DNA from 3 places in the Sphingomonas molluscorum genome. Region 2 is predicted to be linked to each of the others. Evidence: predicted binding sites of a transcription regulator. Region 2 holds the regulator's gene; each other region holds the start of a gene.
What was found. The regulator LexA, encoded in region 2, represses DNA repair genes until DNA is damaged. The targets are predictions, from matches to a motif close to GTTCCNCNCTTGTTCT.

Region 1 (9,573 bases), on a different contig from region 2:
GATGTCGTGGGCCTGAGCGTTGCCGAGTTTGATGACGCACAGGGAACCGCCACCACTTATCAAAATATCTTCACAGACTTATCAGATCGGATTCAAAGACTGATGCAACGAAATCGCAACCTTGTAAATTTGCGACTACGTTACGTGTCTAGCGAAATTACACTGAAGCGCCAAGAAAAGCGCGTGACCGCCATCTCGCCCTAAGTGAGCCAAGGGTTGTCGGTCTAGTTGGATGCTCAAGGCGTACCAGCGGCTTCCCACCCAGGTTCTGCCGTTAGTCCCTTAGTCGCCGTTGGAGAGCCTTCCACGCAGCTTCATCCCGGGGAAAAGGATCCGCCAGGGTCGGCGGCTGCGGGGTGGCGCTGAGCCGCGGTCCGCGCTTTCCGCAAGTCCGGCAGCGAATGTGGTGGCCCAGCGCACCTAGCTGCGTGTTCCAGGAGCGGAGCATGGCGTACCGCCAGAAGCGGCGAGCATGTAAGCGTCTGCTCACCACCGTCGCGATAAGCAGTTTATCGATCGTTCCTTCCTCGCCGGCCGGCCCATTGCGGATGTAGTCGCCTTGGGTGATGCTGCGGCATGAGCGACGATAACCTCAAGTGGCTGACGCAATGGTATTTGGCGCAGTGCAATGATGATTGGGAGCATTTGTACGGCGTGAAGATCGACACGCTCGACAATCCTGGGTGGTCGCTTCGGATCGAACTGACCGGCACAGCCATGCAGGATCTGCCTTTCGAGCGAGTGGAATATGGTGAGCCTAGCGATGACTTGGCGGAGTGGCAGCGAACCGGCAGCTGGTGGGTTGCTTCCGTGCAAGGCAAAGCGTTCGAGGTTGCCTGCGGGCCGCTCGACTTATGCGAGGCTATCGGCGTGTTCCGCCGTTGGGTTGAGGCGTCAGCCGTCAGCTAATTAGGTGTTCAAAGATGATCCGCGACACGCTTTCTGAACTGGTATCTTGGTTCTCATCTGACGTAGCGAGCTACGTCGCGAAGCCGTTTCGCAAAGGCAAAAACCGGGCTCAGTTGGCGCGCCAGCCCGAAGAAACCGCAAAGCGAAAGAAGAGGCGCGCGCAACGGCAGGCAAGAGCGCGGAACCGTTAGGGTGGCCGGACCTCCGCTCCCGCCAGTTATTGAGGTTTTTGTCTACTTTCAGAGGCATGCGTTGAGAAGCGCCAAGGCGCGAGTTCGCCAATACGGTTGATGGGGTGTCCGTCGGCGATGCGGGTGAGCACGTCGCGCAGCCAGGCTTCGGGGTCGATGAAGTTGAGCCGGGCGGTCTGGATGAGGGTGTAGATCGCCGCTGCGCGGTCACCGCCCTTGTCCGAGCCGGCGAAGAGGTAGTTCTTGCGGCCGAGCGCGACGGGACGGAGGCAGTTCTCGGCACGGTTGTTGTCCGCTTCGAGCCGGGCATCGTCGCAGAAGCGGGTCAGCGCCTCGCGCCGCTTCACGGCATAGCGGATGCCGTCGGCCAGCGCGCCCTTGCCCGAGATGCGTCGCATGGTGTCCTCGGCCCAGTTGAAGAAGCCGTCCACGCCGACCCTGACGACCTGCCGGCGCGCGAGCCGGTCCTCCAGCGGCAGCCCGCGTCCGAGTTCCTCCGCCTCATACATCAGGTCGACCATGCTGACGCCGGTACGCGCCGTCGTTGAGCCTGTCGCCTTCCACACGTCGTAGATCTTGCGCCGGACATGCGCCCAGCACGCCACCTCTACGATGGGGCCAGGCTGCCGGCGTCCATCGTACAGCTGGTCGTAGCCCGCATAGCCGTCCGCTTGCAGGAAGCCGCTGAAGCTGGCGAGATGCGCGCGCGGTCGCTCGCCCTTGCGGTCGGGCGTGTAGAAATATGCCGCTGCCGGCGGGCCGATGCCCTGCCAGCCCCGGTCGTCGCGAGCGTACACCCACAGCCTGCCGGTCTTGGTCTTGCCGGTGCCCGGTGCTAGCACCGGCACGGGCGTGTCGTCGGTGTGAATCTTGTCGGCCGCGAACACGTGCTGGCGGACGTGGTCGACCAGCGGCTGGAGCAGCCAGCTGACCTGGCCCACCCAGTCCGCCATGGTCGAGCGGTCGATTTCGACGCCTTCCCGAGCGTAGATCTCTGCCTGCCGGTAGAGCGGCAGATGGTCGGCATACTTCGACACCAGCACGTGCGCGAGCAGGCCGGGACCAGCCTTGCCGCGCGGAATGGGCAGCGCCGGAGCCGGCGACTGGGTGATGGCGTCGCACCGCTGGCAGGCGAGCTTGGGGCGGACGTGGCGCACGACCTGGAAGCGGCCGGGCACATACTCCAGAACCTCGGTCACGTCCTCGCCAAGCGCCGACATCGTCCCGCCGCACGCGCCGCAGCCATCGGCATGCGGAGCGGCGTGGACGACCTCGTGGCGCGGCAGATGGTCGGGCAGCGGCAGGCGCTTCGGTTTCCGCTTCTCGCGGGTGGGTGCCGGCACGCCGGTGTCAGCGGATGCGCTGGTCGCCTCGGCCTCGAACGTCTCCAACTCCTCCAGCCGCAGCTCCAGCTGCTCGATCTCGCGTGTCAGCCGCTCGGACGACTGGCCGAACTGCATGCGCCGGAGCCGTGCAAGCTGGACCTTGAGCTTCTCGATCTCCAGCGCGGTCAGCTGAATGGTCGCCTTGGCCGCACGGAGCTCGGCCGCGGTGCTGGCCAGCTCCGCAGCAGTGGCTGCGTGTTGGGCCTGCAACACCTGTGTAAAGGCGCGCAGTTCGTCCGGGTCGGAGGGAAGATCGACCATCGCCAGCGACATGGCCCATTCTATCACCGGCCCGACTCGGGCCAAGCAAAAAGGACGAAAAGCGCCGTTCAGACGAGGGTCGGCGCCGTCACCGGGGCCGGTGCCACAGTGCGCCGCCAGTCGATGCCCTCGATGAGCAGGGCCAGCTGCGCGGGGCTGAGCACGATGCCGCCATCGACCAGTGGCGGCCACACGAACCGGCCCTTCTCCAGCCGCTTGGCGAACAGGCACATGCCCGAGCCGTCCCAGTAGAGCGCCTTGAGATAGTCGCCGCGCTTGCCCCGAAACAGGAACAGATGACCCGAGTACGGGTCGGCGTTGAGCACCTGGCTGGCGAGCGCGGTCAGCCCGTCGAAGCCCTTCTGCATGCTCACCGGCTTGCAGGCGAGATAGACCTTGGTGCCGGGCGCCAGCGCTATCACAACGCATGCCCCAGCGCCCGCAGCACGCGGGCGAGCGCCTTCTCGTTGACGTAGCTGTCGACCGACAGCCGCACCCCGGTCGGCAGGTCGATGTCGATGCCGCCCGGTCGTGGCCCCGGATGCGGGCGGACCAGTTCTTCTGCCGGTACGGCAGAAGGCACCGGCTTGGCGGGTGCCGGGGCGGGCGTCGCAGGCGTAAGCGCCATAGCGAGCTCTGCGCACGCGGCGTCCGTCACCACGCCATACGGGATGAACTGCAACGGCTCGCTGGCGATGCTCACCGCCTTCCGCTGCGCCGACCGCCAGTTGTAGATGAGGCTCTCGGCAATGCCGAGCCGTCGGGACACCTCGCGCACCGTCACGCCCGGCGCCGACGCCTCGGCAACCACCGCCGCCTTCTCCGCCTCGCTATAGGTCCGCCGGCGCTCCGTCCGGGCAATGACCTCCATCCGCCCCATCTCCTGACCTCCTTCTGGACTCCAGAAGGAGACCACCACAGGTCAGGACATCAACGGCTACGCGACAGTCGGCAACACGCGGCTAACCGGACGGTTACGCGAGCATCGAAAACATGCTCTGCACCACATGAGCAGCGGACACGCAGGTTCGCGCGGTGCTTCGTCAGGTCGCTCAGGCTGTCCAGCCGGGTATTCGCGGACACCTCAGAGCGGCAGCGGCATCTGCCGTGCGTCGTGGGCCGCCTGCGGACGCGCTAAGGCGTCGAGGATCGTCTCAGCCAGTTCGGCCGCGGCTCTCTCGCGCAGGCGCTGGTTGGGCGCCGTGAGCCCCATGCGGGCCCACCCCGGGGCGTGAAGGAGTGTCTGCGCGAGGCTGGAGGAGTCGGGGGTCGTCATGGCCCGCGTTCTCGTCTTGTTCCGCGATTCGTGCAAGCTGCTTTATGGCGCCGTAGGGGCTGCGGGTGATGTTGAAGGCCGGCGCGAGCGTAAAGCAGCTTGCACTCTCACTGCTTCTACAAGCCCTCGTCATGCTCGATGCAGGCGGTAACCCTGGCGTCGAAATAGGCGAGAGCAGCGGCTCTCTTTCCCGCGGGCAGCATCGGAAGCGCGAATGGCGCGGATCTCCCCAGCGCCAGGGCGGCGCCGCAAGCGGTGTCCTCCTCTGTCTGTCGCGAACAAGCGTAGATCGCATCCTCAAGCTGGGCACTATGCACCGCCGCTGAGCAGGATCGAACGGTATCAGCCAAGCTCGGCTCTGCCAGACCGGCGGCCAGGATCGTCAGAAACATCGCGCGCCCTTTCTGTGTGCCGCCTGCCGGCTATGGATTGGCAAAGCTGGCGCCGCTCGGCAAGGCGGCGAACATCTGCGGCGTCAACCTCCGGAGCTCGCCATCTACCGCGGCGACGGCGATCGGCACGACTATCAGCTGCAGAAGCAGGAAGAGGTGACCGGCGTCACCGCCAGCTGGCACGATCGCGGCGCCGCGAAGAAACAGTCGGTGACGGTCCGCAAGAAGGACGGTGCCCGCATGCTGTCCCGCACCTATGCCAACGAAGCGGACGCCAAGGCGGCGGCCGAGAGCAGCCGCGCCGCGCGCCAGCCGCGCACGCTGGGGCTGAACCTCGCCCTAGGCCGTGCCGACATCAAGCCGGAACAGCCGGTGACGGTCGCCGGGTTCAAGCCTGCGTTTGACGCGCAGCGCTGGGCGATCGTGGGCTTTAGACGTAAGTGAAGCTGGAAAGCAGGCAGGACGACGAGTCACCGAAAGAATCGCGAGAATGCCCGAAGCCCGACAAAGTCCGCTGGATTATAATGGGGCCTCCTCATCATCATCCTCATCGAAGAAGCCTGTATCGAAGGCACCAGGAGTCCCCCAGTCCGAGACATCCCCGCCATAATCTTCGCCGAGTTTCTCATATCGCCGTTGGTAGCGCGGTATTCTCGACTCGAACCGAATCGCCCCGGGTAATGTCGCAGAACGGCGCCCGGCTAAGCTCGTCTCGAGTAAATGGTCGATCGTTGGGAGCTCCAGAGCCACGTTTGTTGCCGTTGCATCAAAGAATGAGACGCCAAGATCTCGCAGAATACGGAAATGCGGATCGGCACCTACTGCTGCTTCCGCGCCCGGCAAGGCCCAGCTCTTGCGGATACCGGCTTCATAAACCAGCATCCAATGCTCACCCCGCAGGTCTCCGGCATCTACAGTGCCAGTCCACTCCGAGACTGCACCCCGACCTGTCAGCAGCGTGCGGCTGCGTAGCATCAGAACAAGACAAGCACACAGACTGTTTTCTACCCTAGCCACTGCCCTGGTCGCAGCTTCTCCCAGCCGAATAGATAGCGATCGGCAAAGCCATAACGTCCAAGCCACTTCATAGTGATGATTGTAAGGAGCATGCTCCTCGATCATACTTTCTGCAAAGTATTTTACACGCTCACTAATCTGGTACCCGGCCGCAGCATAGCTACATAGCAACTTAACAACTGAGTCGAGGCAATTTGAGTTTTCCCGAGCCACTCGCAGGAGAAAAGGCTCGTATATGTCCCAGTTTTCCCGAAGTACGAGAGTTCTAGACGTTTTTCGCACCGCAAACGATGCGATACTCTCGTCAGGGAGTGATTTGGAATGTCGAATTACCTCAGTGAAAAAACGCATCAAGTTTCGACGCTGCTCCTCCGGAGAACGTGCGATCCCTAACTGCGTGATATCACCCGGCCAGCTTTCTTCATTGAAGCTAAGCGCATCAACGATCTGCGTTTTGGAGGCGTTTAGCTGTAGACCGAAGTTCAGTACGGCCTCTCGAAGGGCAGCGAGAAAGGCTTCCGCATCAACATGCGAGCGGAAGCAAAGAAAAAAGTCGTCCATGTAGCGATAACCGCCAACAACCCGCCCGAAATTAACAGAGCCGACGTGCTCCTCGATTGCGCACAAGATCAGTTCGGATATGATACGCGAACTGTCGGGTCCCACGGGAATACCGATGGTCTGACCATCTTGGCAGGCACGTAACAGCGCATCGAGGCGGTTACCGTACATTGCGGGATCGGCTGGGTTGCGATTACGCTTCGCAATCCTTTTACCATGCAGAGCCCATGGAATCGAGTGAGTGTAAATAGCATGATAGAAGCTAAGTACATCAGTTTGGAGAATGGCGCGAGCCGTTGCATACGCCTGAATGCGTTTCTCGCTGAGTAGTGAAAGTTTTGGCATGTTCACAGCCCGCTTCCCAACCGCCTCGATTTTGGCTGGTGTAAGGCTTATTGATGAGCGGTCGTATATGCGCTCAAAGTCGTCTTGGTGGTCCGTGATTGCGGAAGAAAGATAGTACTGATTTACAGGATTGGGCACACCGAGCATCCGCCTAGAGTGTCCTTTACGCGCCATGTCAAACTGCGCATAGTTGCTGACCGGTGGATACGCCCGACGCTGCTGCGCGTTGAGTCCAGCTTCATATTCCCCCCATATTCGGGAAATATCGGCGATCTTTTCGGCGAAGTTCCTACTGGTGAATGGGGGCGGCAGCTCCTTGGGCAAATAGCCGCGAGCTAAGAGCGCCTCCAGGCGTTCATCCCGTGTCACCAGAAGAGCTCCCCTTCAGCGCAGCACCGTTGATCATCGAACCCCAAAGAAGGACGACCCGCTGCCACCGGACGCGGAGCCGCATGATCATCAGGATCTCGCTGACAAACAGCGCACCAGTTGCATCTTGTCGGTACATTTACCGTGCTAGGCGCCGCGCCCCAGCTTCCACAGCAACCGCTTCCTCCATGCACTCGGCATAGCATGCCGCCCACCGGTGCTCGTCCTCACAGATGACGCCATCGGCGGCGATCACCCGCTGCACGTACTGCGTCAGCACCGCCCGAGAGGTGCTGCTGTGCGCGTACTGCCGGATGGCGCTTTCAAACACCTCGCCATCGGGCGCGAGCCGGCGGGCGTGCGCGACGATCCGGTCGAGCGGCGGTGATCCTTCCCACTCCTTCCGCAGCCACAGCGAACAGATGAAATCTTCGATCGTCTGCGTCTCCAGCGGGTGCCATTGGCCGTCGCAACGCGCCATGAACGCCAGCACGTTCAAGCCGGCGACGATCAGCGACTTTCGCGGCGATGTGGTGTCCCACATATCCGCCAGCGGCTTGGCTGCGCTGACCGTAAAGCGCTCGAAATAGGAACCGTCGCCGAGCGAGGCTCCCGTCTCCGCGTCGCATACCTCCATGATCCGGTCGCAGCGAAAGAGCTTGTAACGCCTGGAGTTGCCGCAGATCGCGCCGACGGACGCGTTGCCGCCGATTGTGAGATAGCGACGGCAGGTTATCAGACGCTCGGTGACCGCACCGTCTTTATCCGCATATTCGATGACGCACATGAACCCGGCAATCGCCTGCGGTTCGTCCGAATCTGTCGGCGCGTCGGGAAGCGTGTCGACGTCCTCGCAGTCCAGCAACGCCGTGAGACCAGGCGGCAGAACCGCCTCCTTAACCGCGAACTCCTGAAGTGCCCCCATGCTCCCCCCTATCGTCGCCCCTTAGAAGCCCGCTGCTTCACCCCAGGACGTGTTCGAACATCGCGTCGCGGGCAGCGTGTTTGCCGCCGCTTTCCTACAAGACCTCGCATGGCCAAATGCGAACGGAATAGGAACACTCATCGAGCCGCTCTTGAACGAACCCGTCTTCCGAACCGCCCCTGGCTGCGAGCTTGCCTGCCTACGCTGCGAGGTCATGTGCGCGATCCTCGCTGGGACGCGGGATGATCTGTGGCGGGAGGTGGAGGCGCTGCATCGGGAACGGTCTCTGGCGCCGTCGCCTCGGGCGGAAGAGCGGTTGCAAGCCGCGCTAGGCCATTTGGAAGCCGCTGAGCGAGAATTCGCGCGAGCTCGTCCACTGGCGCCGTTCGATCGAGCGGCCGAAGCAGCCCTTCGAACATGCGCGCCAAAGCGGCCTCACTAGGCAGCATCACTGACATAGGGATTACCTGCGCGGCTGCGGGTGCCGCGCCTGCCGGCACGTCATCAACGGCCCGCCGGACCCAAGAGACCCACATGGGTACCGTCTTGAGGCGTCCATTCTCGAAAGCTGACACCGCTTGTTGGGTCAGCGAGATCGGAACGCCCGCTTCGGCAGCCTGCTCAACGGCTACGCGAGCCACATCAGCCGCCGTCCAGCCACGCCGCTGGCGCTGAGCGCGAAGCCACGCGCCTTCTTCCTCAACCGTGCTCACAGCTAGAGCTTACAAACAAATTTGTACAAGCGTCGTACAAACGGCTTGTATTCTGCTTGTATCGTTTGTACGCCGATTGCCATGGAACATGACGCTAGCATCCAAGCTTTTAAGCGTGCGGTCGGTTTGGCGGGCAGCCAAACTGCCTTCGCGAAGGCAACTGGCGCCTCTCAGCAGCTGATCTCTTACTTGCTGAAGCGGAAGCGCCCCCTATCGGCGAAGTACGTCCTCAAGGCGGAGGCTGCCTTCGGCGTTCCTCGTCATGCGCTGCGTCCCGACATCTACCCCACCGACCCTGTTTCCGCCTCTGACGCTCCAGCCGTAAAGCCAAGCGCACCGGTCGTCGCGTCGAAAGCAAACGCCGCTTTCTATGGGAAGCGCCCCTGATGGCACCGCGGACGCCCGACACTGCGGCAGACGCCGTGCTGCAGATTGCCGGCCGCATCGGCTATCCAGCGGCGGCGGCGGTCGTGGGCCGCTCGGTCGCGTGCATCCGCGACTGGACGAACGAGGCGACGACCTCCTGCCCTGGCTTCTCTCATGCGATCGCCCTCGACGCCGCATACCTCGCGTCCGGCGGCGAGAACGCGCCGCTGCATGACGCCTATGCGGCGCAGCTCAAGATCACGGTCGAGGATCGCACCGCCTGCGCGCGTGCCCTCTCAAGCGAGGTGGCCACGGCCGCCCGCGAATGTGGCGACCTGATCGCCGCCAGTTTGTCGGTCTGCCAGGCCGGCCACAGCCCCAACGATGTGCAGCGCGCATTGCTCGAAGCCGACGAGGCCGAGACTGCCGTCGCAGCCATCAAGCGCCGGCTGTTCAGTTTCCTCAGGACCGGCGCGGGGCCGGTCGGGAAAGCCGGGGGTTCCCACCAATGAGTCGTACCGCGCGTCCGCGCCAGCCTTCCTTCGATTGCCCACACTGCCGATCGCGCGCGATCGTCCGCAGCAGCGCGCAGGTCACCAGCCTGGTGCGCGAGCTGGACTATGCCTGCACCAACCACCGCTGCGGCCACACCTTCGTCGCGCAGCTGGAGGCGGTTCGCACCATCGTGCCCAGCGCGACGCCGAGCGCAGCCGTCCACCTGCCCTTCGGCAACCGCAACCTGGGGCCGAAGCGCCTGCCGGTACCGGCCAACGACGATACTCGCGAACCGGCAAATGAGGACGGCCCCAGCGCCGCCCAGGCGCCCGATCCCATGAGCGGCTGATCCGCGGCGGCCCCCGCCG
Region 2 (9,573 bases):
CGCCGTCGCCCGCGTCCGCACCACGTTGGCCGGCCAGGGCGGCGCGGCCAACTGACGCTGGGGAACGGAGCTTTGATCCAGGGACGCGAGGGCGCGCAGGCAGCGCTTGCCGCGGGCACGCCGGCACTGCTGTGGCAGCGGCTGGTGGCGGACACCGAAACGCCGGTGGCCGCCGCGCTCAAGCTCATCGAGCCCGGCCGCGGCGACTTCCTGCTCGAGTCGGTCGAGGGCGGATCGGTGCGCGGACGCCACAGCCTGATCGGGCTCGCGCCGGACCTGGTGTTCCGCGCGACCGGCGCCGAGGCGACGATCAACCGCAACTGGCTTTCCGACCGCGATGCGTTCGAGCCGTGCGCGGAGCCGACCCTGGAAGCGCTGCGCACGCTCGTCACCTCGTGCCGGATGGACGTGCCCGAGGCACTGCCGCGCGCCCTCGCCTGCTTGGTCGGCTATTTCGGCTATGAGACGATCGGCCTGGTCGAGAAGCTCGATCGGCCCCCGGCCAATCCGCTCGACCTGCCGGACATGGTGTTCGTGCGGCCGACGCTGCTGATGGTGTTCGATCGCCTTTCGGACGCGCTGTTCCTGGTGGCGCCGGTGTGGCCCGGATCGGGCGACGCGGAGGCGACGATCGCAGCCGCCGCCGCGCGGATCGAGGACGTGGCGGCACGGCTCGCCCGGACGCCGCTTCCCGAGCCCGCCCGGCAGGAATCGCACGAGATCGCGCTCACCCCCGCCCTGGCACCCGGCCGCTATGCGGAGATGGTGGCAGGCGCGAAGGAATATATCAGCGCGGGCGACATCTTTCAGGTGGTGCTGGCGCAGCGTTTCACGGCGCCCTTCACCCTGCCGCCGTTCGAGCTGTACCGCGCGCTCCGGCGGATCAACCCGTCGCCCTTCCTCTACCACCTCGACCTGCCGGGCTTTTCCCTCATCGGATCGAGCCCGGAGATCCTGGTGCGGGTGCGCGACGGTGAAGTCACGATCCGTCCGATCGCCGGTACCCGTCCGCGGGGCGCGACCGCGGTCCAGGACGCGGAGAATCGCGCGAGCCTGCTCGCCGATCCCAAGGAGCGCGCCGAGCATCTGATGCTGCTGGACCTGGGCCGCAACGACGTCGGCCGGGTGGCGGAGGCGGGTAGCGTACGGGTGACCGACAGCTACGGCATCGAGTTCTACAGCCATGTGATGCACATCGTGTCCAACGTGGTCGGCCGGCTCTCGCCGGATCACGACGCGCTGGATGCGCTGTTCGCAGGCTTTCCGGCGGGCACCGTCAGCGGCGCGCCCAAGGTGCGCGCCTGTCAGGTGATCGCCGAGCTAGAGGGGGAGACGCGCGGCGCCTATGCGGGCGGCGTCGGCTATTTCTCGCCCGATGGATCGATGGACTCGTGCATCGTGCTGCGGACCGCGGTGGTGAAGGACGGCACCATGCACGTCCAGGCAGGCGCCGGCATCGTCGCCGACAGCAACCCGGACTATGAACAGCGCGAGTGCGAGGCCAAGGCGAGCGCGCTGCTGGCCGCCGCCCGCGAGGCGATCGCCCAGGCGAGCAGCCCCCGCTTCGGGCAATAGCGGGGGCGGAATCCCCGCCCGCTCCGGCAGAGGACGTCGGAAAAGCGGGGGCCCTCCCCCCATCTTGTATGCGCGCGAAGGCGGAGATCCAGAGTTTAGCAGGACAGCGACGGCTGGCTTTCGCAACCCCTCGCGGGAGCACAGCAGGGGATCGGGAGAGGGCCGGCAAACGCCAGCTCAGTCTGGCACGGGCCGCCGGTTAGCGAGGACTGCCAAGTCACCGCAACTGGACCCCGGCCTTCGCCGGGGTACGATGCAGGTTCCGGTCCCCCTCGCGATTCTGATCAGTCGCCGGCGCGGGGGAACTGCTCCGCCTGCTGCTGCGCCTTGCGCTGCTGGTACCATTGCCGCAGCAGCTGCTGGTTGCAGCCCGTCTGGCCGCCGGTGCCGACTGGCGAGCAGCTGTCGGGCAGGCCGACGCGGTTGACCTCCATCATCGTCTCGGCGCGATTCGCCCAGCTTTGCGCGGCGGCCTCCTGGGACGGCGGGTTGCGCAATTCGCTGGGGATGCGGAAGCGCTCGCTCTCGTCCTTGCGGGCGCAGACGACCACTTCATTTTCCGTCTCGGGCTTGGGGCATTCCTCCTTGCCATAGACGGTGACGCTGCGCGTGCGCTGCGGGGGCGCGCTGCTGGTCTTCTCGGCTTCCTGGGCCATGGCCGGGGATGCCGCCAGCGCCGCCACGAGAATCCAACGAACCATGCCAACCTCCTGAACGCAAAACACACGCCCGACCAACGATCGGGTCCAGCGCAGCGTTGCGCCAGACTGCGGCGGCGCTATGGCAAAGCCATGATCCTTGTCATCGACAATTACGACAGCTTCACCTGGAACCTGGTCCATTACCTGATGGAGCTGGGTGCGCCGGTGAAGGTCGTGCGCAACGACGCGCTGACCGCCCAAGAGGCGCTCGCGAGCAATGCCGCGGGTTTCCTGATCTCGCCGGGTCCCTGCACGCCGAACGAGGCGGGTGTCTCGCTCGACCTCGTCGCCGCCTGTGCGGAGGCCGGTCGGCCGCTGCTGGGAGTGTGCCTGGGCCACCAGGCGATCGGCCAGCATTTCGGCGGCAAGGTGGTGCGCGGCGGGCTGATGCACGGCAAGACCTGTCCGGTCGAGCATGACGGCACCGGATTGTTCGAAGGGCTCCCCAGCCCCTTCACCGCCACGCGCTACCACTCGCTGATCGTGACGGAGGTGCCGGAGTCGCTGGTGGTCAATTGCACCGCCGGTGACGCCAGCGTCATGGGCGTGCGCCATGTGAGCCTGCCGATCCACGGCGTCCAGTTCCACCCGGAGAGCATCGCCACCGAACATGGCCATGCGATGCTTGCGAACTGGCTGAAGAGCACCGGCATCTCGCCGAAGCAGCGCGCGGCATGACGACCACCGTCCTGCTGCCGTCGACGGAGACGCCGCTATCGCACGAGAGCGCGGCCGAAGCGTTCGGCGCGATCCTCGACGGAAAGGCGTCGGAAGAGGCGATCATCGCCTTCCTGGTCGGGCTCACCGAGCGCGGCGAAACCAGCATCGAAATCGCCGAGGCCGCGCGCGCCATGCGCCAGCGGATGGTGCCGATCGACGCGCCGCCCGGGGCGATCGACGTCTGCGGCACCGGCGGCGACGGGCACCATACCCTGAACGTCTCCACCGCCGTCAGCCTGGTGGTGGCGGCAACCGGCGTGCCGGTGGCCAAGCACGGCAACCGGGCTGCATCCAGCAAGGCAGGAGCTGCGGACACGCTCGAAGCGCTCGGCCTGGACATGATGCGCGCCGGGGCGATGGCCGAGCAGACACTGGCGGACATCGGCATCGCCTTCCTGTTCGCGGGCAACCACCATCCGGCGATGCGACGTATCCAGCCGCTGCGCCAGAAGATCGGCCGGCGCACCGTCTTCAACCTGATGGGTCCACTCGCCAACCCTGCGCACGTCGAGCGCCAGCTGATCGGCATCGCCCGGCCGGACTATGCGCCGCTCTATGCCGAGGCGCTGGAAAGCCTGGGCGCGACGGCCGCCGCCGTGATCGCGGGTGAGGAGGAGCTGGACGAGATCTCGATCGCCGGCCCCACCCGCGTGGTGCGCATCGGTTCGGTCGCCCTGCCCGACCGCATCACGCCCGCGGACGCCGGCCTGCCGGCGAGCCCGCTCGAGGCGCTGCGTGGCGGGGACCCCGCGCACAATGCGCTGGCGTTGCGCCGGCTGCTGGCGGGCGAGGAAAGCGCCTATCGCGACGCGGTGCTGCTGAACGCGGCGGCCGCCCTGGTGATCGCGGACAAGGTGAGCGACCTTGCCGAGGGTGCGGTGCTTGCCGCCAACACGATCGATTCCGGTGCCGCCCGGCGCCTTCTGGACGCATGGATTGCCTACGCATGAGCACGATGCTTTCGAAGATCCTCGAGACCAAGCGGACCGAGGTCGCCGCCCGCAAGAGCATGGCAGGGGTGCAGGAGCTTGACCGGCGGGCAAGCATGCAGACGCCGCCGCGGGGCTTTCGCGCCGCGCTCGACGCCAAGCAGGGGCATGCGATCATCGCCGAGATCAAGAAGGCGAGCCCGTCGAAGGGCCTGATCCGTGCCGACTTCGACCCGCCGGCCCATGCGCGCGCCTATCAGGCGGGCGGTGCGGCCTGCCTGTCGGTGCTGACGGACGAGGAGTATTTCCAGGGTTCCGACGAGTATCTCGTCGCCGCGCGCGCGGCCTGCGACCTGCCGGTGCTGCGCAAGGACTTCGTCATCGATCCTTGGCAGGCGGCGGAAACGCGCGCGCTGGGGGCGGACGCGATCCTGCTGATCGTCGCGGCGCTGGAAGACCGGCAGATGGCGGAGATCGAGGCGGCGGCGCTGGAGCGCGGGCTGGACGTGCTGGTGGAGGTCCATGACTATCCGGAGCTGGAGCGGGCGCTCAAGCTCAAGACGCGGCTGATCGGGGTCAACAACCGCGATCTGCGCGACTTCACCGTGAACTTCGATCGCACCTATGAGCTGGTTGCGCATGCGCCGGAGGGCTGCACCTTCGTGGCCGAAAGCGGGCTGACGGGCCGCGCAGACCTGGACGCGATGGCGGAGCACGGCATCCACTGCTTCCTGATCGGCGAGGCGCTGATGCGGCAGGACGATGTCGAGGCGGCGACCCGCGCCCTGACCCGATGACCGGCCTCACCCACCTCGACGCCGAGGGCCATGCCCGCATGGTGGATGTGGGCGACAAGGCGGTGACGGCGCGGCAGGCGACCGCCACCGGCCGCATCACCATGTCGGCCGAAGCGCTGGCGGCGATCCGCGACGGGCTGGTGAAGAAGGGCGACGTGCTTGCGGTGGCGCGGGTCGCCGGGATCATGGCGGCCAAGCGCACCAGCGACCTGGTACCGCTGTGCCATCCCCTGCCGCTCACCCGCGTGGTGCTGGACCTGACGATCGACGCGGACGGCATCGTTGCGACCGCGACCTGCGCGACGGACGGCAAGACCGGCGTGGAGATGGAGGCGCTGACCGCCGTATCGGTCGCGCTGCTCACCGTCTATGACATGGCCAAGGCGCTCGACCGCGGCATGGTGATCGACGGCGTTCGCCTGCTCGCCAAGTCGGGCGGCAAGTCCGGAGACTGGCAGGCGTGAGCCTGCTGCCGCTCGACGAGGCGCAGGCGCGGGTATTGGGCCTGGCCGCGCCGGTCGCCGTCGAGACGGTGCCGATCCGCGACGCCATCGGCCGCTGGGCAGCCGACGATCTGCCGGCGCTGCGCACCCAGCCCGAACGCGCACTGTCGTCGATGGACGGCTATGCGATCCGCTTCGCCGACCTGCCGGGACCGTGGGAGGTCATCGGGGAATCCGGGGCCGGGCGTCCGTTCGGCGGCCTGGTAGGAGCAGGCCAGGCGGCGCGCATCTTCACGGGGGCCGCATTGCCCGAGGGCGCCGACACGGTACTGGTGCAGGAAGAGGCAGCGCGCGAGAGCAGCCGTCTGATGCTGGCGGGCGAAGGGCCGCCGCGGCGCGGCAGCAGCGTGCGTGCGGCCGGGCTGGATTTCACCGCGGGCGAGCGGCTGCTGTCGGCCGGTGCGGCGATCACGCCGGCTGCGGCAGCGCTGCTGGCGGTGGGCGGGCACGGCATGGTTCCCGTCCGGCGCCGGGTGCGGGTGGCGATCGCGGCCACGGGGGACGAACTCGTGGCGCCGGGTTCCCCCCCCGACGCCGGGCTTCCGGAGTCCAACGGCGTGCTGCTGGCGGGCCTGCTCGGGCGGCTGCCCGTCGAACGGATCGACCTGGGAATCCTGCCGGACGACCTCTCCGCACTCACCGCCGCCTTCGCCGGGGTGGATGCCGATGTGCTGGTGACGACGGGGGGCGCCTCGGTCGGCGACCATGATCTGGTGCGGCCGGCGCTGGAGGCGGCAGGCGCGCGGATCGACTTCTGGCGCATCGCGATGCGGCCGGGAAAGCCGATGATGGCGGGCAGGCTCGGCGACGCCGTCGTGCTGGGGTTGCCGGGCAACCCGGTGTCCGCATTCGTGACAGCAACGCTGTTCCTGCTGCCGCTGGTGCGCACGCTCGCGGGCGCGGCCGATCCGCTGCCGCGGCGGCGGGTGGTGCCGCTCGGCGCGCCGCTGGCCGCGAACGACCGGAGGGCCGATCACCTGCGCGCGGAGCTGCGCGACGGGGTGGCTTTTCCCGCCCCCGCGCAGGACAGTTCCATGCTGCGCACGCTCGCCCGAGCCGACTGCCTGATCGTGCGTCCTCCCCATGCTGCCGCGGCAAACGCAGGCGACTCGGTGGAAATCCTGGATATCGGTTGACAGGGGGCGGCTCCGTTTCCTAAAGGTTCCATATCTGTTCCGACGGAGGACCGCATGCTCACGCGCAAGCAGCACGAGCTGATCTGCTTCATCGACGACCGGTTGAAGGAAACCGGCGTGTCCCCCTCGTTCGAGGAGATGAAGGAAGCGCTCGACCTCAAGTCGAAGTCGGGCGTGCATCGCCTGATCAGCGCGCTGGAGGAACGCCAGTTCATCCGTCGCCTGCCGAACCGCGCCCGCGCGCTTGAAGTGCTGCGGATGCCGGACCGGCCGGAAACGGCCAAGAAGGCGCCGGTCAAGACGGCGCCCGCCCGAAGCGCGCCGGTCGCGCCGCCCGCTCCCGCCAACGACGTCATCGAGATCCCGCTGCACGGCCGCATCGCTGCCGGCGTCCCGATCGAGGCGATGGAAGGCCAGCAGATGCTGCCGGTGCCGGCCGCGCTGCTGGGCTCGGGCGAGCATTATGCGCTGGAGGTCGCGGGCGACTCGATGGTCGAGGCCGGCATTCTCGACGGCGACTATGCGTTGGTCCGCCGCACCGATGCGGCGCGCGACGGCGAGATCGTGGTCGCGCTGATCGATGAGAACGAGGCGACACTGAAGTATTTCCGCCGCGAGGGCGCGATGATTCGCCTCGACCCGGCGAACCGCAGCTATGATCCGCAGCGCTATCGCCCGGATCAGGTGCGGGTGCAGGGGAAGCTTGCAGGACTGCTGCGCCGCTACTGAGGCGGACGCTGGGATCCTCCTATAGCCGGGTTGCGGCCATTGACGCGCCGCGACCCGGCTCATGTCGCTCTTCATTGCGCGTGTGGGCGCAGGGTGATGGCTCTCCAAAGGGGCATAGCGTGCGGCTCGTGGGAGTTCGCTCCGCGAGGGAGGTCGCCCGGCGCACATCATCCTGCCCGGCGGAGGCGGGACCCTCGCCATCGGAGCAGAGGTCGGATACGCCGAGTCCCTGCGTAGGCGGCGGCTCGGTTCCAAGCAGGACAACGACGTGCAGCACCCCAACCTGGGCTTCTGCCTCCGCAGGAGCATGCGTGGCAGGTGCCGTGGGAGAGGCTAGCAACCCCGGCCTTTGTCAGAATGACGAGGGCGGAGGTGGATAGCTGGCGCGGTGCGGCGTCAGGAATGCGGGCGGTGCCAGCCGCTCCTTCTGCGCCGCGGCCAGCGGTCTGCCACGGGCGCCGTTGTCGACGGGGTGATCCACGGGTGCTGATCCCCAGGGGCGCGGACGCGGCGCGCCTCGGGTGGATCGAAGCGGATGGCGACTCCGCCCGTTTGGGCGAGCACCGGTCGGTCGAGCCTAAGCCAGCGGGGCGTGCAGCCGCGCGGGAGGCGGCGTTCGCTGACGACGATGTCGGCGTCGCGGCATGCGGCGATCAGTTCGCGCACCGGAAGCAGGTAGCCGCTGCGCGTTGCGACGACGCGCCAGAGGCGGTCGGGGGCGGCAACATCGACGACGCAGACGTCGGCGGTGCAGCGGGCGTTAGGCTGCTCGGCGAGCGGGGGCAGTTCGCCTTCTACACCGCCCCCCTCCCCCAAGGTGCCCCGCACGTAGTCGCCTGCTCGGTCGCGGAGGATCGCCATGCCTCCCTCGGGCGTGCGGATGGCGAGGTGCCGGCCGTCGCTGGTGACGAGCAGGTCCGGCGCGGGCGTCTCGAGCGCCCACAGTGCCCCGGCCGCAAACGGTGCCAGCCCCAGCAGCCGGGTGCGCGTGCGCCATAGCGCCAGCCACAGCCCGCCTGCGACCATCAGCCCGAACGCTCCGCCCGGCATCGACGGCAGCGCCGCGACGGAGCCCGGGGCGGCTGCGACCGTGCGGGCGATCCAGAGCAGCAGCGACAGGGCGCGCTCGACCACCCACCAGGCCGGCGCGCCGAGGCCGAGGAGATCGAGCAGCAGTGCCAGCGCCTCCGCCGGCATGACGACAAAGGTGGTGAGCGGAATCGCGACGATGTTGGCGAGCGCCCCGTAAAGCCCGGCCTTGTGGAAGTGGAACAGGCCGATCGGCATCAGCACCGCCTCCACCGCGATGCCGGTCAGCAGCAGCGAGCCGAGCCCGCGCAGTAGCCGTCGCGGCAGGCTCTCGTCGCGCGCCTGGAACCACCGGCGGACTCGCGGGTGTTCGTGGAGCGCGACGATCGCGGTGACGGCGGCGAAGCTCAGTTGGAAGCTGGGACCGGCGAGCGACTCCGGAAGCAGCAACAGCACCAGAAAGGCCCCGGTCGCGACCAGCCGCAAGGTGATCGCCTCCCGCCCCATCGCCAGCGCCGCCAGCACCAGCAGGGCTGCGACGCAGGACCGGATGGTCGGCACTTCGGCCCCCGACAGCCAGGTATAGCCGATCGCCGCCAGCGCCGCGCCCGAGGCCGCCACCAGCGGCAGGCGCACTCGCAGCGCGAGCGCCGGCACCAGCGCCAGCAAGCGGAGCAACAGCAACATGGTCGCGCCCACCACAGCCGTGACGTGCAGGCCGCTGATCGACAGAAGGTGGGCGAGGCCCGCGCGGCGCATCGCCTCGTCCGCGTCCTCGCCGATGGCCCCCCGGTCTCCGGTCACCAGCGCGGCCGCGACTCCGCCCTCGCTGCCGGGCACCTGCTGCTGGATGTGGGCGGTCAGGCGGTTGCGCAGCCCAGCGCCGGGGGTGACCGCCGGCGTCACCACCTCGATCGGCGCGAAGCCACGGCCCGTCGCCCCAACGCGGTCGAACCACGCCACGCGGGTGAAGTCATAGGCGCCGGGTACGGCAGGCGGCGGCGGGGGCACGAGTCGCGCGCGCAGCCGCAGGACGGCACCGGGCCCCGCACCGACAGGAAGTGCTTCCTGCGGCACGTTGACCCGCACGATCGGCGGCAGCGTGGGCATGTCGACCGGCGCGAGCCGCAGCCGCACCAGCTCGCGCGCAGGCAGGGGCTCCACCCGCTCCACCCGCGCGGTGAAGGCGAAGACACCGGGCCGCGCCAGCACCGGCGCCGCAACGCGCTCGGCACGCCACCACACCAGCGCGCAGCCGAGCGCGGCGAGCAGCCCGGCACCCGCGACCATCCGGCCGAGCCGCCCGGCCGGCGGAAAGACGATGCCCGCTGCCCCGACTCCAAGCGCGCCGAGCAGGAACGCCATCCACGAGGAAACGTTGGGCAGCACGAACCAGGCGGCGATGCCCGTGCCGAGTGCCACGGGGATCCACAGCGGCAACTGGTCCCGCTCGG
Region 3 (9,573 bases), on a different contig from region 2:
AGCGCGGGCGCGCGGGGGCCGAGGATCACAAGGACAAGATGAAGGAGCAGGCCGAGGCAGGCTGGGCCATTCCACCAGTCGAGGAGCAGGAAGCACGATCCAAGGGCCGGGTGACGGTCGGCGGCCGGTCGCTCGGCTATACGGCGATCGCGGGCACGCTCACCGTGCGCGACATCGAGGGCAAGCCGACAGCGAGCATGTTCTACACCGCCTACACGCTCGACGGCACCAAGCCCGGCACCAAGCGCCCGATCACTTTCTTCTACAACGGCGGTCCCGGCAGCCCGACCTTCTGGCTGCACATGGGCTCCTTCGCGCCCGTCCGCCTGAAGACCACCAACCCCGAGTTCATCAAGCCGGCACCTTATGATTTCGGACCGAATGGCGAGACGCTGCTCGACAAGACGGACATGGTGTTCCTGGACGCGATCGGCGCGGGCTATTCGCGGCCGCTCGGCGACGCGAAGCCCGAGGCTTTCTACGGTGTCGACGAGGACGCCGACGTGTTCGCCAAGGCGATCCTGCGCTACGTGACGAAGAGCGGACGCTGGAACAGCCCCAAGTTCCTGTTCGGCGAAAGCTACGGCACGTTGCGGTCGGGGACGCTCGCCTATCAGCTCCAGGACCGGGGCATGGCGCTGAACGGCGTGGTGCTGCTCTCCTCGATCATGAACTACGGCTATCGCCAGCCGGGACTCGACCAGCTGTACCTGAACTATCTTCCGAGCTTTGCAGCGACCGCCTGGTACCACCGCAAGCTGCCGAACCCGCCCGCCGACGTGGCAACGGCCGTCGCCCAGGCACGCGCCTTTGCGGTCGGGCCCTATGCCGCGGCGCTTGCGAAGGGGCAGACCATCTCGCCCGCGGAAGAAAACGCGATCGCCGAGCAGATGAGCCAGCTGATCGGACTCTCGCCAGCGTTCATCAAGCAGGCAAACCTCCGCGTCGACCTCGCGCGCTTCCAGAAGGAGTTGCTGCGCGACCGGCGGCAGACCATCGGCCGGTTCGACTCCCGCTACACCGGGATTGATCCGGACGCGGCCGGCGAACGGCCGGAAACCGATGCCTCATCGGACGCGATCAGCGGCGCGTTCATCGCGACCTTCCACGATTACGTGACCCATACGCTCGGCTACAAGACGGAGATGCCCTACCGGCTGAGCGCCCGAGAGGCCGCCGGCTGGACGTGGAACTGGCAGCACAAGGCCCCGGGACGCGGCTTTGGCGCGCAGAACAACCCCAACACGGCGCTGGACCTGGGCGCGGCGATGCGCGCGAACCCGTATCTGAAAGTGCTGTCGCTGAACGGGTACTACGACATGGCAACGCCGTTCTTCGGGACCGAAAACGACCTGGGGCACATGATGCTGGAGCGGTCGCAGCAGGGGAACCTCTCGTTCCGCTACTATCCCGCCGGGCACATGAGCTATGTGAACCCGGAAGCGCTGCACCAGATGAAGGTCGATCTGGCGGGCTGGTACGACGAAGCGGTCGAGGCGGCGAGCAGCCCCGTGCCGCCGCAGGCGCCATCGCTTTCCGCAGGCGAGCCCGGGCAAGGGCCGAACTGAGGCTGGCGGCCGGCTCGGGCACCCTTGCGCTTCCCGCGGCTGCACCGGCAGAGTGGGCGGATGACGTACAGGATGCTTTCCCACCATCGTCGTAGCGCGCTTGCAGGCGCCGCGACCGCCCTGCTCCTCTCAGCCACTGCGGGTGTGGCCCAGGACGTTCCGTCGGTCTTTGCGGGGGCCGACCCCTCGGCCATGGTGGCGGAGGGCAAGATGTGGATCTATCCCACTGGCGGAGACGGCCTTCAGGCCTGGTCCACGGCGGACCGGCGGAACTGGAAGAAGCACCCCTTGCTGCGGCTGAGGGACATTCGCTGGACCAAGGCGGACGGCGCGCCGGTGCACTACCTCTGGGCGCCGGACATGGTCGTCGATCGCGGCCGATACTATTTCTACTATTCGATCGGCCCGCAGAATCCGACGCCGAGCCGGCTGGGCGTGGCCGTCTGCTCCAGCCCTGCCGGCCCCTGCACTGACAGCGGCAAGCCGCTGCTGACGGGCGGCGACGGCTTCGAAGCGATTGACCCGACCGTTTTCATCGATCCGAGATCCGGACGCCGACTGCTCTACGCGGGGGGCAGTGCCGGCGCGAAGCTGCGGGTGTTCGACCTCGCCCCGGACATGGTGACGATCGCGCGCGAGGTCCCCGTCGAGCAGCCGCCGCACTTCACCGAGGGCGCGTTCGTGCACGAGCGGAACGGCGTCTACTATCTTTCATACAGCCACGGTCGGTGGAACCGCTCGGACTATTCCGTCCATTATGCGACCGCATCCTCGCCGACCGGGCCCTGGCAGTATCGCGGCGCGATCCTGACGGCCGATGCCAAGTACAAGGGCCCTGGGCACCACAGTTTCGTGCGGGATCCGAAAACGGGTGAGTGGCTGATCGTCTACCACCGTTGGGAGGGGCAAACCGGTAACGGCCCCTACGTCGGGGAACGCCGGGTGGCGATCCAGCAGATCCGCTATGATGCGTCCGGGCTGATCCAGCCGGTCAAGATGAGCGACTGACACAGCGAGCGCCCTGATCTGCCGGGGCGCCTGCGCGAGGGAAGTCGCGGCGCGTCTGGAGTTTGGAGGGCGGGCGGCGTCGAGCGTACGATGCGGCGGCTCGCGGTGCTCCGTGCGGTACGGCGCGCACAACCTGGCGCCGTGAGGCGAAGGGCTACGCTGACGTTCGGCAGCCATCGCAGCTGGGCCCCGGCCTCCGCCGGGGTACGAAGTAGGTGAACTCTCCTACTTCGGCGTGAAGTCACGCTGGCAAGGGAGTCCCTCGAGCATCCGGCAACGAGAAGATCCTGGCCGCGGCCGAGTGTAGCCATAAAAAAGGCCCGCCGGCGGGAAGCCAGCGGGCCTTTTCTCAGGGCATCAGCGGGCGATCAGAGATCGTCGTCGCCGTCCTCGGCATCGGGGCCGGTCATCATTTCCTCGGCGACCTTTTCCGTACGCGCACGGATCGCGCGCTCCAGGCGGTCGCGGAGTTCGTCATTCTCCTTGAGGAAGGTCTTGGCGTTCTCGCGACCCTGCCCGATGCGGACCGAGTCGTAGCTGAACCAGGCGCCTGCCTTTTCCACCAGCCCGGCCTTCACGCCCAGGTCGAGGATCTCGCCGATCTTGGAGATGCCCTCCCCGTACATGATGTCGAACTCGACCTGCTTGAACGGCGGGGCGACCTTGTTCTTGACGACCTTCACCCGCGTCGAGTTGCCGATGATGTCCTCGCGGTCCTTGATCTGGCCGGTGCGGCGGATGTCCAGGCGGACCGAGGCGTAGAACTTGAGCGCGTTGCCGCCCGTCGTCGTCTCCGGATTGCCGTACATCACGCCGATCTTCATGCGCAACTGGTTGATGAAGATCACCATGCAGCGCGAGCGGCTGATCGAGCCAGTGAGCTTGCGCAAGGATTGCGACATCAGGCGGGCCTGGAGGCCGACGTGGCTGTCGCCCATCTCACCCTCGATCTCCGCCCGCGGCACCAGCGCCGCGACCGAGTCCACCACCAGCACGTCGATGGCGTTGGAACGCACCAGCGTGTCGGTGATCTCCAGCGCCTGCTCGCCGGTGTCGGGCTGGGACACGATCAGTTCGTCGATGTTGACGCCCAGCTTCTTGGCATAAACGGGATCGAGCGCGTGCTCGGCGTCCACGAACGCGGCGGTGCCGCCGTTCTTCTGCGCCTCTGCAATCACGTGGAGCGCGAGCGTGGTCTTGCCCGAGCTTTCCGGACCATAGACCTCGATCACGCGGCCGCGCGGCAGGCCGCCGACGCCGAGCGCGATGTCGAGGCCGAGCGAACCGGTCGAGATCGCCTCGACCTGCATGGCTTCCTTCTGGCCCAGCTTCATCGCCGAACCCTTGCCGAACGCGCGGTCGATCTGCGCGAGCGCCGCATCGAGCGCCTTCTGCCGCTCGCCCGCAGCCTTGTCGTTGGTCGCTGCCATCTTGCTGTCGATCACCTTGAGGTTTGCCGCCATTCGTGGCCTCCATCGCTAGAGCAACCGCGCGAGCCGTTCAACGCGTTGTTCGCCATGTATTCGATTTGTTCCGTGAGAACAAGAGGCGAACTACATGAGACGGACACGCCGCATCACTCCCGCGGATGGAGCGCCCCGGACGTACAACAACTGGAGAAACAGAACGGCGCTCAGCCGAGTTCGGTAAGCGCCTTCTCCACGCCATCCATGGTGAACGGCTTGGGCAACACCGGACGGTCGCGGTGCGTGGGCTCCACCGCGTCGCCGGACCCACCGGTGGCAAGCACGAACGGAATGCCGGCAGCGGCAAGCGCATCCGCGATCGGCCAGCTCTTCTCACCGCCGCGCAGATTGACGTCGAGGATCGCGGCATCGATGCCGCCCTCCTCGATCCGGGACAGCGCATCGCTGACGCAATCGGCGGTGCCGGCGACGGACTTGCCGAGGATATCGAGGAAATCCTCGAGCATCATCGCGATCAGGGGCTCGTCCTCGACGATGAGGATACGCTGGGGAGCTGTCATGCCCGCGCGTCTAAGCAGATGACGGCACGAACGCCAAGCCTCATTTCGTTGCCAGAACGTCACGAGCAGCTTCGCCAAGCTGCTGAACGGAGAAGGGTTTCGGCAGAAACGCGACGTTGCCAAGATCGATCGAGCGGCGAAGCTGCTCCTCGGCATAGCCCGACATGAAGAGGATCGGCAGGTCGGGATAGATGCGCCGGACGTGCCGGGCCATGGTCGGCCCGTCCATCGCCGGCATCACCACGTCGGACACGAGCAGGTCGATCTGCGGATGGTCGGCGAGGAGCTCCAGCGCCGCCTCGCCATTCTCCGCCGTCAGCACCTTGTACCCCTGGCGCGTCAGCGCGCGCTCGGCGACCGAGCGGACCATGTCCTCGTCCTCCACCAGCAGGATCGTGCCGGTGCCCCAGATGTCGCTGGGGCGCTCCCGCCGCGGCAGCACCGGCGCGGGCGGAGCAGCGATCGCCGGCGCCGAATGGACGGGAAGATAGATGGTGAAGGAGGTCCCCTGCCCCACCTGCGAGTCGGCAAAGATATAGCCGCCCGACTGCTTGATGATGCCGTAGACGGTCGAGAGGCCGAGCCCGGTGCCCTTGCCCACTTCCTTGGTGGTGAAGAAGGGTTCGAAGATCTTGGGCAGCACGTCCGGTGCGATGCCCGTGCCGGTATCGGTGATCCGCACCGCGGTGTAGTCGCCGACCGGAAGCACCTCGTTCTCCATCGCCCGCACCTCGGCCGCGCCGATCGCCAGCGTCTCGATCACGAGGCGGCCGCGGCCGTTGGGGTTCTTGGCGACCATGGCGTCGCGGGCGTTGACCGCCAGGTTCACCACCACCTGCTCGAGCTGGCCGGGATCCGCGCGCACGGGACCGAGGTTGCGACCGTGCCGCACCACCAGCTCGACCGCCTCTCCCAGCAGGCGCTTCAACAGGTTCGACACTTCGGAGATCACGTCGGGAAGCTGCAGCACCTGCGGCCGAAGCGTCTGCTGGCGCGAAAAGGCGAGCAGCTGGCGGGTCAGGCTGGCTGCGCGGTTGGAGTTGGCGCGGATCTGCTGGATGTCGTCATAATCGCTGTCGCCGGGGGTATGGCGCATCAGCATCAGGTCACAATGGCCGATAATAGCGGTCAATATGTTGTTGAAATCGTGCGCAACGCCGCCGGCCAACTGGCCGACGGCCTGCATCTTTGTCGCCTGCGCGACCTGGCGTTTCAGGCGCGACTCCTCGCCCGTATCCTTGAGGGTCAACAGCACCGCAGCGTCCCCAAGCCCGCGCCCGCCGCCGATGGTGACCGCAATCGGCTCGTCGGGGTGGCTGATCAGCCGCACCGCCATGTCCGAGGCGTGCTGCGCCCCGCCCGCAAACCGGCGGATCGCGTCGGCGAGCGCGCCCTTGTCTTCGCGTACCACGAGATCGCCCGGGTACAGCGGCGGCGCGTTGGTGTTGACGCCGGTCGCGCGCGCGAAGGCGTGGTTCATGTGCAGGAAGCGGCCGTCGCGGTCGATCAGGGCCATGCCGACCGGAAGCAGCGAAACCAGCGCCCGGACATGCCCCGCCGCCCCGCCGGAGATCGGCGCGGCAGCCTCGGCCGCCTCCTCGTCGAGCAGCACGACGAGCATCGGCGCCCCTTCGTCGGGCAGGAACGGCACCTGGAGCAGCCGCAACGGGTTTCCGCCTGCGCCCTCGCGTTCAAAGCGGATGCGCCCCTCGCCGTCGGTGGTGAGGAAACGGGCGAAGTCGCGGCCGACGATCGAGCCCTCTTCATGCCCGAGGGCTCGGGCGCGCAAGACGCGGTTGGCGGAACGGATACGGCCGTCGGAGCCAAGCAGTGCGGCCATGATGCCTGCCCCGCCGAGCCGATCGCCGTGCGGGCCCGACAGCCACTGCTCCGCCTCCACCGAAGCGGTCGCGCGGCCGCCACCGAAAAAGCGCCACACCAGCGTCCCGTCGCCGACGCGCTCGATGGCGGCTTCCAGCACGGTGCCGTCCGCGCGGATCCAGGCAGAGGCACGACCGTCGCGCCACGCCGCGCGTCCGGCGGCTGCAAGCTGCGCCGCGCCCTCTTCCTCCAGCGGCAGTCCTGGCGGGGTCGGATAGCCGCCGAACCGCTCGGCATAGCGCCCGTTCGCGCAAACCAACTGCCCTGCGCGATCGGTGACGGCGAGCGCTTCCTCGCTCGCTTCGGCAAGGGCGTGCGCAAGGGCCCAGTCGGCAGGTGGCGCCTCGACCGGAGGCACGCTGGAAAACCGGTACCAGGCGAACAGCGCCGCCGGGACGATCAGCGCTGCGGCCAGGAAGCCGGCCGCAAGCACGGGCTCCCCGACCATCTTGAGGACGAGGAGCGCCGCGACGAGGCCGATGCCGAGCGCAACGAAGAACGGGAGACGGTCGACCTTGGCCGGGCCGTCGGTGGCGGTGGAAACGCGTGCCATCGCGGCGTGTTGGGCGCCCTTCCAGGCACCGTCAAGCGGGCTGGCCGCAGGCCGGCGCGCACCACGGGTGGCGTGGCGCGCGCCGGGGCGGGATCACCAGATCCGGACGCGCGCGTCGGGTGCCAGGTACAGCTTGCTGCCGGGTGCCGGCTTGAAGCCCTCGTACCAGGGATCGAGGTTGCGGACGACCCAGGCGCGCTGCTGCGACGGGGAGTGCGGGTCTGTCAGCAGCCGCTGGCGAAGGTTCGCCTCGCGGTAGCTGCGCCGCCAAACCTGCGCCCAGCCGAGGTAGAAGCGCTGCTCGCCGGTATAGCCGTCCACGACGCCGGCAGGCTTGCCGCCGAGCGCGTGCTGATAGGCGTCCCACGCGACGGTCAGGCCGGCGAGGTCGGCGATGTTCTCGCCCAGCGTCAGCGCGCCCTTCACGTGAAGGCCCGGCAGCGGCTCATAGGCGTCGTACTGGCGGACGAGCGCTGCAGTGCGTTCCTCGAACCGCTTCACGTCCTGCGGCGTCCACCAGTCGGTGAGGCTGCCGTTCGCGTCGTACTTGCGGCCCTGGTCGTCGAAGTGGTGGCTGATCTCGTGGCCGATGACGGCGCCGATGCCGCCATAGTTCACCGCGGGATCGGCGTTGGGATCGAAGAACGGCGGCTGCAGGATCGCGGCCGGAAACACGATCTCGTTCATGACGGGGTTCGCATAGGCGTTCACCGTCATCGGGGTCATGTACCACTCCCACTTCTGGATCGGGCGACCCAGCTTGGAGAAGTTGTCGGCATGTGCCCAATTGGCGGCCCGCACCGCATTGCCGAGCGCATCACCGGCGCGGATCTGGAGGTCGGAATAATCCTTCCACTTGTCCGGATAGCCGATCTTGGGCGTGAAGGCCGCGAGCTTGGCGCGCGCCTTCTGCTTCGTTTCGGGCGCCATCCATTCGAGCTGGTCGATCCGGCGGCCCATCGCCTCGGTCACGTTGCGAACCAGCGCATCGGCCGCAGCCTTGGTCTCGGGCGGGAAATACTTCGCGACGTAGACCTGGCTGACCTCGTCCCCGAGCGCGTCGCTGGTGAAGTCGACCGCGCGTTCCCAGCGCTGCTGCTGCTCCGGGGTGCCCGACAGCGTGGTGCCGTAGAAGGCGAAGCTCTCCTGGTCGAACGCCTTCGGCAGGACGCCGGCATATTGGTCGAGCGAGCGCACCAGCATCTGGTCCTTGAGGACCGACACCGGAGCGGCCGAAATCGCCTTGGCGATGCCTGCCACCGCGCTCGGCTGCGCCACGATCACCATGTCAACAGTCGCGCCCATCGCCTTGAAATAGGTCGGGAAGTCGAAACCGGGCGCCTGCTTTTGAAGCTGCGCCAGCGTCAGCTTGTTGTAGGTCTTGTCGGCGTTGCGGCTTTCGACCCGGGTCCAGTGCGCCTTGGCGATGCTGGTCTCATAGGCCAGGATCGCCAAGGCGCGCGCCTGCGCATTGGGCTCGCCGGCCAGGGTGAACATCTTGGCGACGTGCGCGACATAGGCGTTGCGCGTCTCGACCATCTTGGCGTCGGTGGAGAGGTAATAGTCGCGGTCCGGCAGGCCTAGGCCGGACTGGCTGAGGTTCAGCGCATAGACGTCCGGGTGCTTGTCGTCCGGGCCGACATAGCCGCCAAACGGACCCTCGATGCCGTTGACCGAAGCCTCGGCCGCGAGCGCGGCATAGCCGGCCTTGCCGGACAGCGCCTTGATCTTGCCGAGCCAGGGCTGGATCGGGGCGAGACCCTTGGCGTCGATCGAAGCCTGGTCGAGGTAGGTCGCATAGGCGACGCCGATCTTGGAGTTCGCGTCGGCGCGCACGCCGTCCAGGATCTCGCGGGTGCGGCTGCGGGACAGATCCTCCAGCACCGTGAACATGCCGAAGTTGGACTTGTCGGCCGGGATCGGCGTCGTCTTTTCCCAGGTGCCGTTCGCAAAGCCGTAGAAGTCGTCCCCTGGCGCGATCGTGCGGTCCATGCCGGCTTCGTCGAAGCCGAAGGTCCCGATCTGCGGCTTGGCAGTGCCCGCGGCGCTGACCGGGCCGGTTGCAGCCTGGCCGACGGCCTGCGTCTGCTCGGCGACGGCAGCGGGGTCGGCGGCGCCAGTGGTGGCGCACGCGCCGAGCAGCGCGGAGCCGGCGAGCAGAGAGGATAACAGAAGCGAACGCCGCATGGTGAGTCCTTCACACTGGGTGGAATGCGGCTGTCTTAGTGGGCGGGGATCACCCGTCAATTCAAAGACGTATCCTCGTGCCGTGCGGAACGGCGATGGCGGCGGCGCCACTTGCGCCCGATCCACAACCGCCACCCGAACGCGCTGCCGAAATAGCCGAGCAGCGCGCCCAGCAGGGAGAAGAACAGCAGGCCGACGAGCGTCGCGGGGCCCGCATCGACCAGCAGCCAGTCGAGCCAGCCGACATCGACCTGGGCATGGGTGGCAAGCGGTTGGCCGGGCACCTGTGCATTGAACCGCAGCAGCCAGGCTCCGACCCAATAGGCTGCGACCCACAGCGGCGGCGTCGTGATCGGATTGGTGAAGAAGGTGGTGAGCGCCGCGGCCGG

Region 1: the regulator LexA is predicted to act here: its motif matches at 4,030-4,045, upstream of ABDZ92_RS16305 (DUF6771 family protein).
Region 3: the regulator LexA is predicted to act here: its motif matches at 4,115-4,130, upstream of recA (recombinase RecA).

What each region holds. Positions count from the first base shown of each region.
Region 1 is NZ_BAAAEL010000015.1:425,645-435,217, reverse strand. It holds partial or broken gene ABDZ92_RS16330 (hypothetical protein) at 1-204, shown strand, start outside; gene ABDZ92_RS16325 (immunity 53 family protein) at 577-909, shown strand; gene tnpC (IS66 family transposase) at 1,127-2,758, opposite strand; gene tnpB (IS66 family insertion sequence element accessory protein TnpB) at 2,815-3,168, opposite strand; gene tnpA (IS66-like element accessory protein TnpA) at 3,165-3,626, opposite strand; gene ABDZ92_RS16305 (DUF6771 family protein) at 3,831-4,022, opposite strand; gene ABDZ92_RS16300 (hypothetical protein) at 4,139-4,414, opposite strand; gene ABDZ92_RS16295 (hypothetical protein) at 4,571-4,858, shown strand; gene ABDZ92_RS16290 (RNA-directed DNA polymerase) at 4,934-6,706, opposite strand; gene ABDZ92_RS16285 (tellurite resistance TerB family protein) at 6,846-7,631, opposite strand; gene ABDZ92_RS16280 (hypothetical protein) at 8,213-8,350, shown strand; gene ABDZ92_RS16275 (transcriptional regulator) at 8,426-8,731, shown strand; gene ABDZ92_RS16270 (hypothetical protein) at 8,767-9,222, shown strand; gene ABDZ92_RS16265 (Ogr/Delta-like zinc finger protein) at 9,219-9,554, shown strand.
Region 2 is NZ_BAAAEL010000008.1:62,972-72,544, forward strand. It holds gene ABDZ92_RS09620 (peptidylprolyl isomerase) at 1-55, shown strand, start outside; gene trpE (anthranilate synthase component I) at 73-1,575, shown strand; gene ABDZ92_RS09630 (hypothetical protein) at 1,860-2,276, opposite strand; gene ABDZ92_RS09635 (anthranilate synthase component II) at 2,367-2,954, shown strand; gene trpD (anthranilate phosphoribosyltransferase) at 2,951-3,946, shown strand; gene trpC (indole-3-glycerol phosphate synthase TrpC) at 3,943-4,722, shown strand; gene moaC (cyclic pyranopterin monophosphate synthase MoaC) at 4,719-5,186, shown strand; gene ABDZ92_RS09655 (molybdopterin molybdotransferase MoeA) at 5,183-6,361, shown strand; gene lexA (transcriptional repressor LexA) at 6,416-7,090, shown strand; gene ABDZ92_RS09665 (ComEC/Rec2 family competence protein) at 7,487-9,573, opposite strand, start outside.
Region 3 is NZ_BAAAEL010000006.1:68,485-78,057, reverse strand. It holds gene ABDZ92_RS08200 (S10 family peptidase) at 1-1,568, shown strand, start outside; gene ABDZ92_RS08195 (family 43 glycosylhydrolase) at 1,629-2,576, shown strand; gene recA (recombinase RecA) at 2,945-4,039, opposite strand; gene ABDZ92_RS08185 (response regulator) at 4,210-4,563, opposite strand; gene ABDZ92_RS08180 (hybrid sensor histidine kinase/response regulator) at 4,604-6,997, opposite strand; gene ABDZ92_RS08175 (M13 family metallopeptidase) at 7,091-9,184, opposite strand; gene ABDZ92_RS08170 (DUF2062 domain-containing protein) at 9,241-9,573, opposite strand, start outside.